2 regions of the Streptomyces sp. NPDC093018 genome follow, and region 1 is predicted to be linked to the other one. Evidence: riboswitches for the same ligand, from Rfam matches in the RefSeq annotation. Region 1 holds a riboswitch; the other holds the start of a gene.
The links. A riboswitch is a leader RNA that binds a small molecule or an ion and turns the genes downstream of it on or off. The one in region 1 is predicted to bind glycine.
Positions count from the first base shown of each region.

Region 2: linked by a shared signal. The riboswitch ahead of gcvP (aminomethyl-transferring glycine dehydrogenase) and the one ahead of gcvT (glycine cleavage system aminomethyltransferase GcvT) in region 1 are both predicted to bind glycine.

Region 1 is NZ_JBFBFF010000002.1:444,327-450,735, reverse strand. Features, by position in the region: gene AB0N90_RS05895 (enhanced serine sensitivity protein SseB C-terminal domain-containing protein) at 1-453, opposite strand, end outside; gene AB0N90_RS05890 (enhanced serine sensitivity protein SseB) at 546-1,331, opposite strand; gene AB0N90_RS05885 (AAA family ATPase) at 1,374-2,078, opposite strand; glycine riboswitch at 2,251-2,348, shown strand; gene gcvT (glycine cleavage system aminomethyltransferase GcvT) at 2,506-3,624, shown strand; gene gcvH (glycine cleavage system protein GcvH) at 3,755-4,132, shown strand; gene glyA (serine hydroxymethyltransferase) at 4,148-5,413, shown strand; gene AB0N90_RS05865 (L-serine ammonia-lyase) at 5,469-6,409, shown strand, end outside.
Region 2 is NZ_JBFBFF010000035.1:493-6,901, forward strand. Features, by position in the region: gene gcvP (aminomethyl-transferring glycine dehydrogenase) at 1-2,572, opposite strand, end outside; glycine riboswitch at 2,744-2,839, opposite strand; gene AB0N90_RS37315 (PRC-barrel domain-containing protein) at 2,959-3,327, shown strand; gene AB0N90_RS37320 (DNA polymerase IV) at 3,379-4,755, opposite strand; gene AB0N90_RS37325 (MerR family transcriptional regulator) at 4,824-5,468, opposite strand; gene AB0N90_RS37330 (bifunctional nuclease family protein) at 5,755-6,228, opposite strand; gene AB0N90_RS37335 (MerR family transcriptional regulator) at 6,317-6,409, opposite strand, start outside.

The DNA of each region.
Region 1 (6,409 bases):
CAGGGCGTAGAACTGCGGGATCTCGATGCCGGGTTCGGTCAGCCGCAGGGGGCCCGCGGGCTGCCGGTCCAGGCCGGTGGCGATGCGGCGCAGGTCCAGCCAGGGGATGCCGACGCCGCCGCCGGGGGCGTGCGGGTTGAGCCAGAGACCGTAGTGGTCGGGGTAGAGGGTGCGGGCCACGTCCAGGCCGTCGACCACTTCGTACGAGCGGTTCCAGCCGCTGGCGGACAGCTCCTGGGCGGAGGTGACGCACGGCGCGTAGTGGCAGCCGTCGACCTCCATGTCCCCGTACTGGGCGTCCGGGGAGCCGGCCTGGCCGTGCCACAGCAGCATCCAGATCTGGCCGGCGGAGGGGGTGGCGAGGGCGCGGAGCAGGGCCTCGTAGGCGTCGTAGCGTCCGGGCGTGACGTGGCGGAGCGTGTGTTCGACGCTTCCGCTGTGGGTGGCGCTCACCTTGTCATGCCCTTCTTCTCCCTCGTGCCCCGCGTATGAAGACAGCTTATGCGCCGATGGGCACGGGGCCCGTTGTCCGTTCGCCCAGGCCCCTAGCGGATGTAGAAGGGTCGGACGCTTGACTTCAGCCATTCGGCCACCGGGTCGTCCGTCACGTCCAGCAGGATCAGGTTGACCGGCCAGGCGGTCGGGATCCGGCCGAGGGCGCGGCCCAGGGCCTCCAGGGGCAGGGCCCGGAAGTCGCCCTCCCACTGGGAGAGTTCCACGCCGACGAACATGACCGGGTCGGCGTTCTCGATCGCGGCCAGGCAGCGGCGGGCGGTGACGACCACGCCGGTCGCGGCGAACTCGGCGGACGCGGCGGAGAGGAAGTCGACCGGGTCGTCCTGCCAGTCGGGCTCGAACAGCCGGACCCGGCCGCCGGTGGCGGGGCCGTCCAGCGGGGTGTGTCCGGCGCGGCACAGCTCGGCGACGGCCTCCGGCGGGAGCGGGATGCCGACGGTGCCACCGGGGTTCACCGCGATGCCCGCCTGCGGGGGCAGGCCGCGGGCGAACTCCACGGCCGGGGCGACGGTGTACGCCATGGGGGAGCCGACGGCCTGGCGGAACTGCTCCTCGGAGCTGAACACCGGGACGTACGCCTGGCCCTCGATGTCCAGGGTGGGCAGGTCCAGCGGGCCGCTGCCGGGGCCGCCGCCGGACGGCAGCGGCACAAGGACGAAGCTGCGGCCGAGGACCTCGATGATCCGGCCGCCCGCCGCGGGTATGCCGAGGGAGGCCGAGAGCACCTCCTCCAGCTCATTGCCGGGCCACCCGCCGTGCGGGTGGGGGTGCGCCTGTGCCGGGAAGTCCGCGGGAACGTCCGCCGGGAAGTCCATCTGCCTACCGCCTGCTGGTGACCGCTGCTGTGACCATGAAGGCTAACGGGTACCGGTGACAGAGCCGTACTCCGTGAACACGATCCGCTGTACGGCGTCCGCCGCGGCCCGGTCGAGGAGCACCGCGGAACCGCAGCCCGCGGGCACCTCGCCCCGCCCCACCGCCCGCAGCAGCCGGGCCGTCGTACGCCGGTGGCGGCCGAAGGCGCGGCGGGAGACGGTGCGGCCCCGCTCGTGCTGGCCCGCGCGGGCCGTGTCCTCGGGCACGTCCAGCAGGAGCAGATGCAGGGTGGCGCCGGAGCGGCGGGCCGCGCGGGCCAGCCAGGCGCGCACCCAGGGCTGGGTGCCGCAGTCGTGCACCACCAGCGCCGCTCCCGTGCGCAGGGCGCGGCGCAGCGACCGGTAGTGCGCGGCGCGCACCAGGGGGCGGTAGAGGGCGTACGGCAGGAGGCGGGGCAGGCGGGCGGCGAAGCGGGCCCGGGTGTCCTGGGAGTCGATGCGGTGGGCGGTGACCGCGCGGCGCATCAGTGTGGACTTGCCGCTGCCGGGCAGGCCGGTGAGCACCACGATGTCGCGGGGGCCGAAGCGGAGGGTGTCCGGACCCGGGGCGGCCCGGTCGCGCAGGTCGAGCACGGGAGGCGCGGGGGGTGTGGGAGGCGTGGGGCGGGCGGCCACCCGCTCGCGGGCCGCGGGGCTTCTCGGCCCCGGGATGCGGGCCGCCTGCGCCATGGTCCTGTTCACCGTGATCGTCCTCCCCTTGTGGTTCGCAATCTCCATGCCCAGTGGAAGTAAAGAGAAGGTAATGCCCGGTGTGCCACGGGCAGGTGCGCGTACCGCCACAGCCCGGTTACGGATGCGGCCCCTGACGGGCGGGGGCCCGACGTGCAATGATGTGGCCGCCAACTGCATACCGGCCGTTTGAATCCGCGCGGGAGAGTCCCCAGCAGGCTTCGCTGGGGCGCCGAAGGAGCAAGTCCCTCCCTTGAATCTCTCAGGCCCCGTTACCGCGCGGGCGAGGCACATCTGAAAAGCGGGCCGCCATGACGGCTGCCCCACCCAAGGTGCAAACCGTGGTCGCCTCCGTGGCGGTCCCGGCGAACCTCTCAGGTTCCGATGACAGATGGGGAGGAACGTTCCTCGCCCCATCCCTGTTGCCCTGGGAGACGACCGACCGATGAGCAGTACCGAACTCCGACACACCGCGCTGGACGCCGTGCACCGCTCGCTCGGTGCCACGATGACCGACTTCGCGGGCTGGGACATGCCCCTGCGTTACGGCTCCGAGCGCGACGAGCACGTGGCCGTGCGGACCAAGGCGGGCCTGTTCGACCTCTCCCACATGGGCGAGATCACCGTCACCGGCCCCGAGGCCGCCGACTTCCTGAACATGGCCCTGGTCGGCAACATCGCCTCCGTCGGCGTCGGGCGCGCCCGCTACACGATGATCGTGCGGGCCGACGGCGGCATCCTGGACGACCTGATCGTCTACCGGCTCGCCGAGACCGAGTACATGGTCGTCGCCAACGCCTCCAACGCCCAGGTGGTCCTGGACGCGCTGGCGGAGCGCTCCGGCGGCCTCGACGTCGAGGTGCGCGACGACCGGGACGCCTACGCCCTGCTCGCGATCCAGGGCCCGGCCTCCTCCGGCATCCTGAAGTCCCTCACCGACGCCGACCTGGACGGTCTGAAGTACTACGCGGGCCTGCCCGGCACCGTCGCCGGCGTCCCCGCGCTGATCGCCCGCACCGGCTACACCGGCGAGGACGGCTTCGAGCTGTTCGTGAAGCCCGAGCACGCCGTCGAGCTGTGGCAGGCGCTGACCGAGGCCGGCGAGGGCGCAGGCCTGGTCCCCTGCGGCCTGTCCTGCCGCGACACGCTGCGCCTGGAGGCGGGCATGCCGCTGTACGGGCACGAGCTGAACACCTCGCTGACCCCCTTCGACGCCGGGCTCGGCCGCGTGGTCAAGTTCGAGAAGGAGGGCGACTTCGTGGGGCGCGGCGCGCTCGTCGAGGCCGCCGAGCGCGCCGCGCAGAACCCCCCGCGGGTCCTGGTCGGCCTGATCGCCGAGGGTCGTAGGGTCCCGCGCGCCGGGTACCCGGTCGTCGCCGGCGGCAAGGTGATCGGCGAGGTCACCTCCGGCGCCCCCTCCCCCACCCTGGGCAAGCCGATCGCCATGGCCTACGTCGACGCGGCGCACGCCGCGCCCGGCACCGAGGGCGTCGGCGTGGACATCCGCGGCACGCACGAGCCCTACGAGGTCGTCGCGCTGCCGTTCTACAAGCGCCAGAAGTAGACAGCGAGCCCGGTCGCGCCCCCGCCCCTGACGGGCGGGCACGTGACCCTGCGCACATTCGCCCGCCCACCGGCGGTCACCAGCGTCCTACCGTCATCAGCACTCCCGCGCGTACAGGAGAATTCAGGCCATGAGCAACCCCCAGCAGCTGCGCTACAGCAAGGAGCACGAGTGGCTGTCGGCCGCCGACAACGGCGTCTCGACGGTCGGCATCACCGAGTTCGCGGCCAACGCGCTCGGCGATGTGGTCTACGCCCAGCTCCCCGAGGTCGGCTCCACCGTCGAGGCGGGCGAGACCTGTGGTGAGCTGGAGTCCACCAAGTCGGTCTCCGACCTGTACTCCCCGGTCACCGGCGAGGTCACCGCGATCAACGAGAACGTCGTCGACGACCCGTCGCTGGTGAACTCCGAGCCCTTCGAGGGCGGCTGGCTGTTCAAGGTGCGCGTCGCGGGCGAGCCGGCCGACCTGCTCTCCGCCGCCGAGTACGACGCCCACATCGCCGGCTGAGGAGGTCGTAACCGCATGACTGTCCTGAACACGCCCCTGCACGAGCTGGACCCGGAGATCGCCGCCGCGGTCGACGCCGAGCTGCTCCGCCAGCAGTCCACGCTGGAGATGATCGCGTCCGAGAACTTCGCGCCGCTCGCGGTGATGGAGGCCCAGGGCTCGGTCCTCACCAACAAGTACGCCGAGGGCTACCCGGGCCGCCGCTACTACGGCGGCTGCGAGCACGTCGACGTGGCCGAGCAGATCGCCATCGACCGGATCAAGGAGCTGTTCGGCGCCGAGTACGCCAACGTCCAGCCCCACTCCGGCGCCTCCGCCAACCAGGCGGCCCTGTTCGCGCTGGCCCAGCCCGGGGACACCATCCTCGGCCTGGACCTGGCGCATGGCGGCCACCTGACCCACGGCATGCGGCTGAACTTCTCCGGGAAGCAGTTCAACGTGGTCGCCTACCACGTGGACGAGGAGACCGGCCTGGTCGACATGGCCGAGGTCGAGCGGCTCGCCAAGGAGCACCGCCCCAAGGTCATCATCGCGGGCTGGTCGGCGTACCCCCGCGAGCTGGACTTCGCCGCGTTCCGCCGGATCGCCGACGCGGTCGAGGCGTACCTGTGGGTCGACATGGCGCACTTCGCCGGCCTGGTCGCCGCCGGACTGCACCCGAACCCGGTCGAGCACGCGGACGTGGTCACCTCCACGACGCACAAGACCCTGGGCGGCCCGCGCGGCGGCATCATCCTCGCGAAGAAGGAGTTCGCGAGGAAGCTGAACTCGTCCGTCTTCCCGGGCTTCCAGGGCGGTCCCCTGGAGCATGTGATCGCGGCGAAGGCGGTGTCCTTCAAGGTCGCGGCCTCCGAGGGCTTCAAGGAGCGCCAGCGCCGTACGGTGGAGGGTGCCCGCATCCTCGCCGAGCGTCTGACGGCCGAGGACGCCCGCGCCGCCGGGGTCAATGTGCTCTCCGGCGGTACGGACGTGCATCTGATCCTGGTCGACCTGCGCGCCTCCGAGCTGGACGGCCAGCAGGCCGAGGACCGGCTGCACGAGGTCGGCATCACGGTCAACCGCAACGCGGTCCCGAACGACCCGCGTCCCCCGATGGTCACCTCGGGCCTGCGGATCGGCACGCCCGCGCTCGCGACCCGCGGCTTCACGGCCGAGGACTTCGCCGAGGTCGCGGACGTGATCGCCGAGGCGCTGAAGCCGTCCTACGACGCCGAGTCGCTGAAGGCACGGGTCAAGGCCCTGGCCGACAAGCACCCGCTGTACCCGGGTCTGTCCAAGTAATTCCCCGGTGGGGCACTCACCGACGAGTGCCCCACCACTGCCCCAAGGAGTGACCGTGGCCATCTCGGTCTTCGACCTGTTCTCGATCGGCATCGGCCCGTCCAGCTCCCACACGGTCGGCCCGATGCGCGCGGCGCGCATGTTCGCGCACCGGCTGCGCAACGAGGAACTGCTGGCCTCGGTCGCCTCCCTGCGCTGCGAGCTGTACGGCTCGCTGGGCGCGACCGGACACGGCCACGGCACCCCCAAGGCGGTGCTGCTCGGCCTGGAGGGCGCCTCCCCGCGCACGGTCGACGTGGAATCCGCCGACGAGCGGGTGGAGTCGATCAAGAACTCGGGCCGTCTGTCGCTCCTCGGCGAGCACGAGATCGCCTTCTCCTTCGACGACGACCTGGTGCTGCACCGCCGCAAGGCCCTGCCCTACCACGCCAACGGCATGACGATATGGGCGTACGACGCCTCGGGCGCGGAGCTGCTCAGCAAGACGTACTACTCGGTCGGCGGCGGCTTCGTCGTGGACGAGGACGCGGTCGGCGCGGACCGGATCGTGCTGGACGACACGGTCCTGAAGTACCCCTTCCGCACGGGCGACGAACTGCTGCGCCTGACCAAGGAGACCGGCCTGTCGATCTCCTCCCTGATGCTGGAGAACGAGCGGGCCTGGCGCACCGAGGACGAGATCCGCGAGGGCCTGCTGGAGATCTGGCGGGTGATGCGGGCGTGCGTGCAGCGCGGCCTCACCCGTGAGGGCATCCTGCCGGGCGGCCTCAAGGTCCGCCGCCGCGCCGCCGTCTCGGCCCGCCAGCTGCGCGCCGAGGGCGAGCCGCTGGCGCGTGCCATGGAGTGGATCACGCTCTACGCGATGGCGGTGAACGAGGAGAACGCGGCCGGCGGCCGGGTGGTGACCGCCCCGACGAACGGCGCGGCCGGCATCATCCCCGCGGTGCTGCACTACTACATCAACTTCGTGCCGGGCGCGGACGAGGACGGCGTGGT
Region 2 (6,409 bases), on a different contig from region 1:
TCATCAGCGTGCCGGCCACCGGGAACGACATGGTCGGGGCGTGGAAGCCGTAGTCGATCAGGCGCTTGGCCACATCGTCCACGCTCACACCGGTCGCCTTGGTCAGCGGGCGCAGGTCGATGATGCACTCGTGGGCGACCAGGCCACCGGGGCCGGTGTAGAGCACCGGGAAGTGCGGCTCCAGGCGCTTGGCGATGTAGTTCGCGGAGAGCACCGCCACCTGGGTGGCCCGCTTGAGGCCCTCGCCGCCCATCAGCCGGACGTACGCCCACGAGATCGGCAGGATGCCCGCCGAGCCCCACGGCGCCGCCGAGACCGGGCCGACGCCCGTCTCCGGACCGGCCGCCGGCTGCAGCGGGTGGTTGGGCAGGTACGGCGCGAGGTGCGAGCGGACCGCGACCGGGCCGACGCCGGGGCCGCCGCCGCCGTGCGGGATGCAGAAGGTCTTGTGCAGGTTCAGGTGCGAGACGTCGCCGCCGAAGTGGCCCGGCTTGGCGAGACCGACCAGGGCGTTCAGGTTGGCGCCGTCGACGTACACCTGGCCGCCGGCCTCGTGCACCCGGGCGCAGATGTCGGCGACGTGCTCCTCGAACACACCGTGCGTGGACGGGTAGGTGATCATCAGCACGGCCAGCTGCTCGCGGTGCTGCTCGATCTTGGCCCGCAGGTCCTCGACGTCGATCTCGCCGTCCTCGGACGTCTTGACGACGACGACCTTCATGCCGGCCATCACGGCGCTGGCCGCGTTGGTGCCGTGCGCGGAGGACGGGATGAGGCAGACGGTGCGCTGCTCGTCGCCGTTGGCACGGTGGTAGCCGCGGACGGCCAGCAGACCGGCCAGCTCGCCCTGGGAGCCGGCGTTCGGCTGCAGGGAGACCTTGTCGTAGCCGGTGACCTCGGCGAGGCGGTCCTCCAGCTCATGGATGAGCGTGAGGAAGCCTTCGGCCTGCTCGGCGGGCGCGAAGGGGTGCAGCGCGCCGAACTCGGGCCAGGTGATGGGCTCCATCTCGGTGGTCGCGTTGAGCTTCATGGTGCAGGAGCCCAGCGGGATCATGCCGCGGTCGAGCGCGTAGTCGCGGTCGGACAGCTTGCGCAGGTAGCGCAGCATCGCGGTCTCGGAGCGGTGCTCGTGGAAGACCGGGTGGGCGAGGAAGTCGTCGCCGCGCAGCAGCGCCTCCGGCAGCGCGTCCTCGGTGGCCGCGTCCAGCGCCGCCAGGTCGGCCTCGACGCCGAAGGCGGCCCAGACGCTCTCCAGCTGCGCCCGCGTGGTGGTCTCGTCGCAGGCCAGGGAGACGTGGTCGGCGTCGGCCAGGTGCAGGTTGACGCCCTTGTCCCGGGCGGCGGCGACGATCTCGGCGGCCTTGCCGGGCACGCGCGTGGTGATGGTGTCGAAGAAGGCGCCGTGCGTGATCTCGATGCCGCCGGCCTTCAGGCCCTCGGCGAGGAGCGTCGCGTAGCGGTGGGTGCGCCGGGCGATGGTCCGCAGGCCCTCGGGGCCGTGGTAGACGGCGTACATGCCGGCCATGACGGCGAGCAGCACCTGCGCGGTACAGATGTTGCTGGTGGCCTTCTCGCGGCGGATGTGCTGCTCACGGGTCTGGAGGGCCAGCCGGTACGCCTTGTTGCCGTCGGCGTCGACGGACACGCCGACCAGGCGGCCGGGCAGGCTGCGGGCGAACTTCTCGTGCACCGCCATGTAGCCGGCGTGCGGGCCGCCGAAGCCCATCGGGACGCCGAAGCGCTGGGTGGTACCGATGGCGATGTCGGCGCCCAGCTCACCCGGGGAGGTCAGCAGGGTGAGGGCGAGGAGATCGGCGGCGACGGTGACGAGCGCGCCCAGCTCGTGCGCCTTCTCGATCACCGGCTTGATGTCGCGTACGGCACCGGAGGCGCCGGGGTACTGGACCAGCACGCCGTTGATGTCACGGGCGGCGATCTCGGCCGGGATGCCCGCGCTCAGGTCGGCGACGACGACCTCGACGCCGGTCGGCTCGGCGCGCGTCTGTATGACGGCGATGGTCTGCGGCAGCGCGTCCGCGTCGACCAGGAAGAGGCCCTTCTTGTTCTTGCCCATGCGCCGGGACAGCGCCATCGCCTCGGCGGCGGCCGTGCCCTCGTCCAGGAGGGAGGCGCCGGAGGTGGGCAGACCGGTGAGGTCGGCGACCATGGTCTGGAAGTTCAGCAGGGCTTCCAGGCGGCCCTGGGAGATCTCCGGCTGGTAGGGCGTGTAGGCCGTGTACCAGGCCGGGTTCTCCAGGACGTTGCGCAGGATGACAGGCGGGGTGAAGGTGCCGTGGTAACCCAGGCCGATCATGGAGCCGAGGACCTGGTTGCGGTCGGCGAGCGAGCGCAGCTCGGCCAGCACCTCGGCCTCGGTCCGGGCGCCCGGCAGGTCGAGGGCGTCGGCGTTCTTGATCACATCCGGGACCGCGGCGGCGGTCAGCTCGTCCAGGGAGCCGTAGCCGACCTGTGCGAGCATCTTGGCCCGCGCCTCCTGGTCGGGCCCGATGTGACGCTGTTCGAAGGGGATGCCCGCTTCGAGCTCGGAGAGCGGAATGCGATGGGCGGTCATGGCGGAGGCCTCCTGGTCTGACGACCTTCGAAGGGCACCACGGCGCGGGTGCCCGGACGGCCTCCCCCTCTGTCATCTCAACCTGAGAGCTTCACCGGCACCTTGCGGCGCCGGCTTTCACCGTCGGTGAGAGCGGAAGCCGTCGACATCCGCCCTGCTTTCCAGAGTGACCTCGTCCATGCGGTACGTGAGCCTGAGAGATTCCGGGGAGGATTTGCTCCTTCGGCGCCTCCGAGGTGGGTCGGAGGACTCTCCCGCATGGGGTCAGCAGCCGCAATCAGCCTACCAGCGAGGTCAACGGCCGAATTCTCAAGTGGCCGCCGCAGTGAATGTGCTCTTTCGTAGTGCTTACGGATGAGTTGCGACCAGTTGGAGGGAGAGGGACCGTGCAGACCGACATCGATCCGCGCAACCTGATCGGCCGCAAGGCGTTCGACCGCAAGGGCACCAAGATCGGCACGATCGACGAGGTGTACCTGGACGACGCCACCGGTGTCCCCGAGTGGGCGGCCATACGCACCGGCCTCTTCTCCCGCGACGCGTTCGTCCCCCTGGAACCGAGCGAGCTCGTCGAGGGCACCCTCCATGTCCCCTTCGACCGCTCCCTGATCAAGGACGCCCCCGACTTCGGCGTGGGCCGCCACCTCTCCCCCGAACAGGAACTCCAGCTCTACCACCACTACGGCCTCGACGTGACCCCGGACGCCGCCCCCGAGCACAACTTCGGCAAGCTGGCGGGCTCGGAGGAGACATAGCCCCGGACGCCAGAGGGCTTCGCCGATGAGGGCGATGCCGTCGAGCAGCGGTCACGGCAGTGGCCCGGCCGACAGATCGGGGGCGGCCGAGGGCGCGGGTGCCGCGGCGACCAGCGGCAGCGGGTCCGCCGGCTCCAGCGCCGGGTCCGTGACCAGGAAGGTGCGTATCCGTCCCGGCGGCGACTGCGGGGTCTCGAAGCGCACCGTGACCCGGCCCACCCCGCTCCCCTGCACCCATCCGTGCCCGTGCTCGGCGTGCCGCACGTCCTGGCCGGCCCGCCAGTGCGGCAGCACCGGCTCCCGGGGCACCGCGACCGGCTCGGCCACGGCCTCCTCGGGCGCCGGGTCCGCCCGCGAGGACGCCTGGGCGAACAGGTCCTCCTGGGTGTAGTCGGCGAGCCCGGAGACGCCGACACCGAGCAGTCGTACCCCGCCCGTCGTGTCCACGGACTCCAGCAGCCGCTCGGCGGCCTCCCGTACGACCGCCGGATCGTCCGTGGGGCCCCGCAGCGTCTCGGAGCGGGTCAGCGTCGAGAAGTCGTACCGCCGCACCTTCAGTACGATCGTCCGCCCGGACAGCCCCGCCTCGCGCAGCCGCCGCACACACCGGTCCGCCAGCCGCCGCACCTCGAACCCGATCCGCGGCCGGTCATGGATGTCCACGTCGTACGTGTCCTCGACCGACACGGACTTGGCCTCCCGCTCGGCCACCACCGGCCGCTCGTCCCGCGCCAGCGCCATCGCGTACAGCGCCTGTCCATGGGCCTTGCCGAGCAGCCGCACGAGTTCGTCCTCGCCCGCCTCGGCCAGTTCCTCGACCGTCGTGATCCCGGCGCGCCGCAGATGGTCCCCGGTGGCCGGACCCACCCCGGGCAGGGTCCGGACCGGCAGCGGACCCAGCAGCGCCCGCTCGGTGCCCGGCTCGATGAGCACCAGGCCGTCCGGCTTGGCCTGCTCGGAGGCGATCTTCGCGAGCATCTTGGACGCGGCGAGCCCCACCGACCCGGTCAGCCCCGTGACCGTACGGATGTCCGCGCGCAGTCGCAGGCCCGTGCGCCGCGCCGATTCCGTGTCCTCCGCCGCGCCCGAGGCCGCCAGGTCCACGAAGGCCTCGTCCAGGCTCAGCGGCTCCACCAGCGGCGACAGCTCCCGCAGCAGCGTCATCACCTGCTCGCTGACCGCTCGGTACAGACTGAAGCGCGGCACCAGATACGCCGCGTTGGGCGCCAGCCGCCGCGCCTGGGCCACGGGCATCGCCGAGTGCACCCCGAAGGCCCGCGCCTCGTACGACGCCGTGGCCACCACTCCGCGCGGTCCGAGCCCGCCCACCACGACCGCTTTTCCGCGCAGGCTCGGCTTGGATGCCTGCTCCACCGAGGCGTAGAAGGCATCCATGTCGAGATGCAGGATCGTGGGCGCGTTTCTCACATCTCCGATGCTGCACCACGGCACTGACAATCCGACGACGCCCGGCGGCCCGTCGGGTCAGGGCCGGTTCAGACCGCCCGGTTGCGGCGCCGCGCCAGCTCGTCCGCCGGGTTGTGCCCGACCAGCGTCTCGCCGGTGTCGACGCGCTCGCCGTGCAGCTGGGACAGGGCGTTCTCGACGTCCCGCCACACCACGCCGACCGCGATCCCGAAGATGCCCTGGCCGCCCTGGAGAAGCGCGTGCACCTCGTCGGGCGAGGTGCACTCGTAGACGGTCGCGCCGTCGCTCATGAGCGTCATGCGCTCCAGATCGCAGAAACCGCGCTCCCGGAGGTGCTGCACGGCCGAGCGGATGTTCTGCAGCGAGACCCCGGTGTCCAGGAACCTCTTGACGATCTTCAGGACGACGACGTCCCGGAAGCTGTACAACCGCTGGGTGCCCGATCCGTACGCGGGCCGCACACTCGGCTCGACCAGGCCCGTACGCGCCCAGTAGTCGAGCTGTCGATAGGTGATGCCGGCCGCCGCGCAGGCCGTGGGCCCCCGGTAGCCGATCTCCTCGGACGTCATGGACGCCGCCCCTTCGCCGCCCGGTACCGCCGTCGGCCGCTGCGGAGCGTGATCCACCGCGCTGCTGTGAACCGGGTACGGACCGCTCTCCCCGAAACCGCGCACGGGAGCACCCCCAGCCGTACCGTCGCCGCTGGTTCTCACGCCGACCTCCGTCCTTGACCTGCCTTCTCGACGGTAGGCAGTCACCAGGGGTGCGTCAACGATCGCCACACTCGGCACGCCGAGTGATAATCACCCAAGGAGTGGTTTCCCGTGTCCCACCGCGGGGAAAGGCTAGCCGAATGCCCTCGCGGAGACCCGTAGGACGCTCTCAATCGCCGGTGGCAATTGCCCCGGGAACCGGCCGCGAGAAGCCCAGGACCGACCCCCGAAAGCCCCGGCCGCGCAGGCCAGGGCCCCTATGAGCCGCTCGCGGGCGCCGGCCGCCTCACTGGCTGCTGGTGCCGAAGTCCTCGGGCGAGATCTGGTCGAGGAACTCGCGGAACTTCTCCACCTCGTCCTCCTGCTCGTCCGGGATGGCGATCCCCGCGTCGTCCAGCACCGTGTCGCTGCCGTAGATCGGCGTGCCGGTGCGCAGGGCCAGCGCTATGGCGTCGGAGGGACGGGCGCTGACCTCGACCCCGCTGGCGAACACCAGCTCCGCGTAGAAGACGCCTTCCCGCAGGTCGGTGATGCGTACTTCGGTCAGCTCCTGGCCGACGGCCTCCAGCACGTCCTTGAACAGGTCGTGGGTCAGCGGCCTGGCCGGGGCCATGCCCTGCTGGGCGAAGGCGATCGCCGTCGCCTCCCCCGGCCCGATCCAGATGGGGAGGTAACGGTCGCCTCCCACTTCGCGCAGGAGCACGATCGGCTGGTTGTTGGGCATTTCGACCCGGACACCTACGACATCGAGCTCGTTCACACAGCAACCCTAGGCCGTGCCCGGGACGTTTGGGTAGTCGGGGCCCCGAGCGGCCGCCCGATCCGGCCCCCGCCGGCCTGCCCCCGGATCAGGGAAGACGCACTCCGAGGGCGGTCTTCAGGAGGGCCGCGTGCAGCTTCGTGGTGAGCGCCGCCAGCTCTTTCGTACGGGCCTCGGCGAG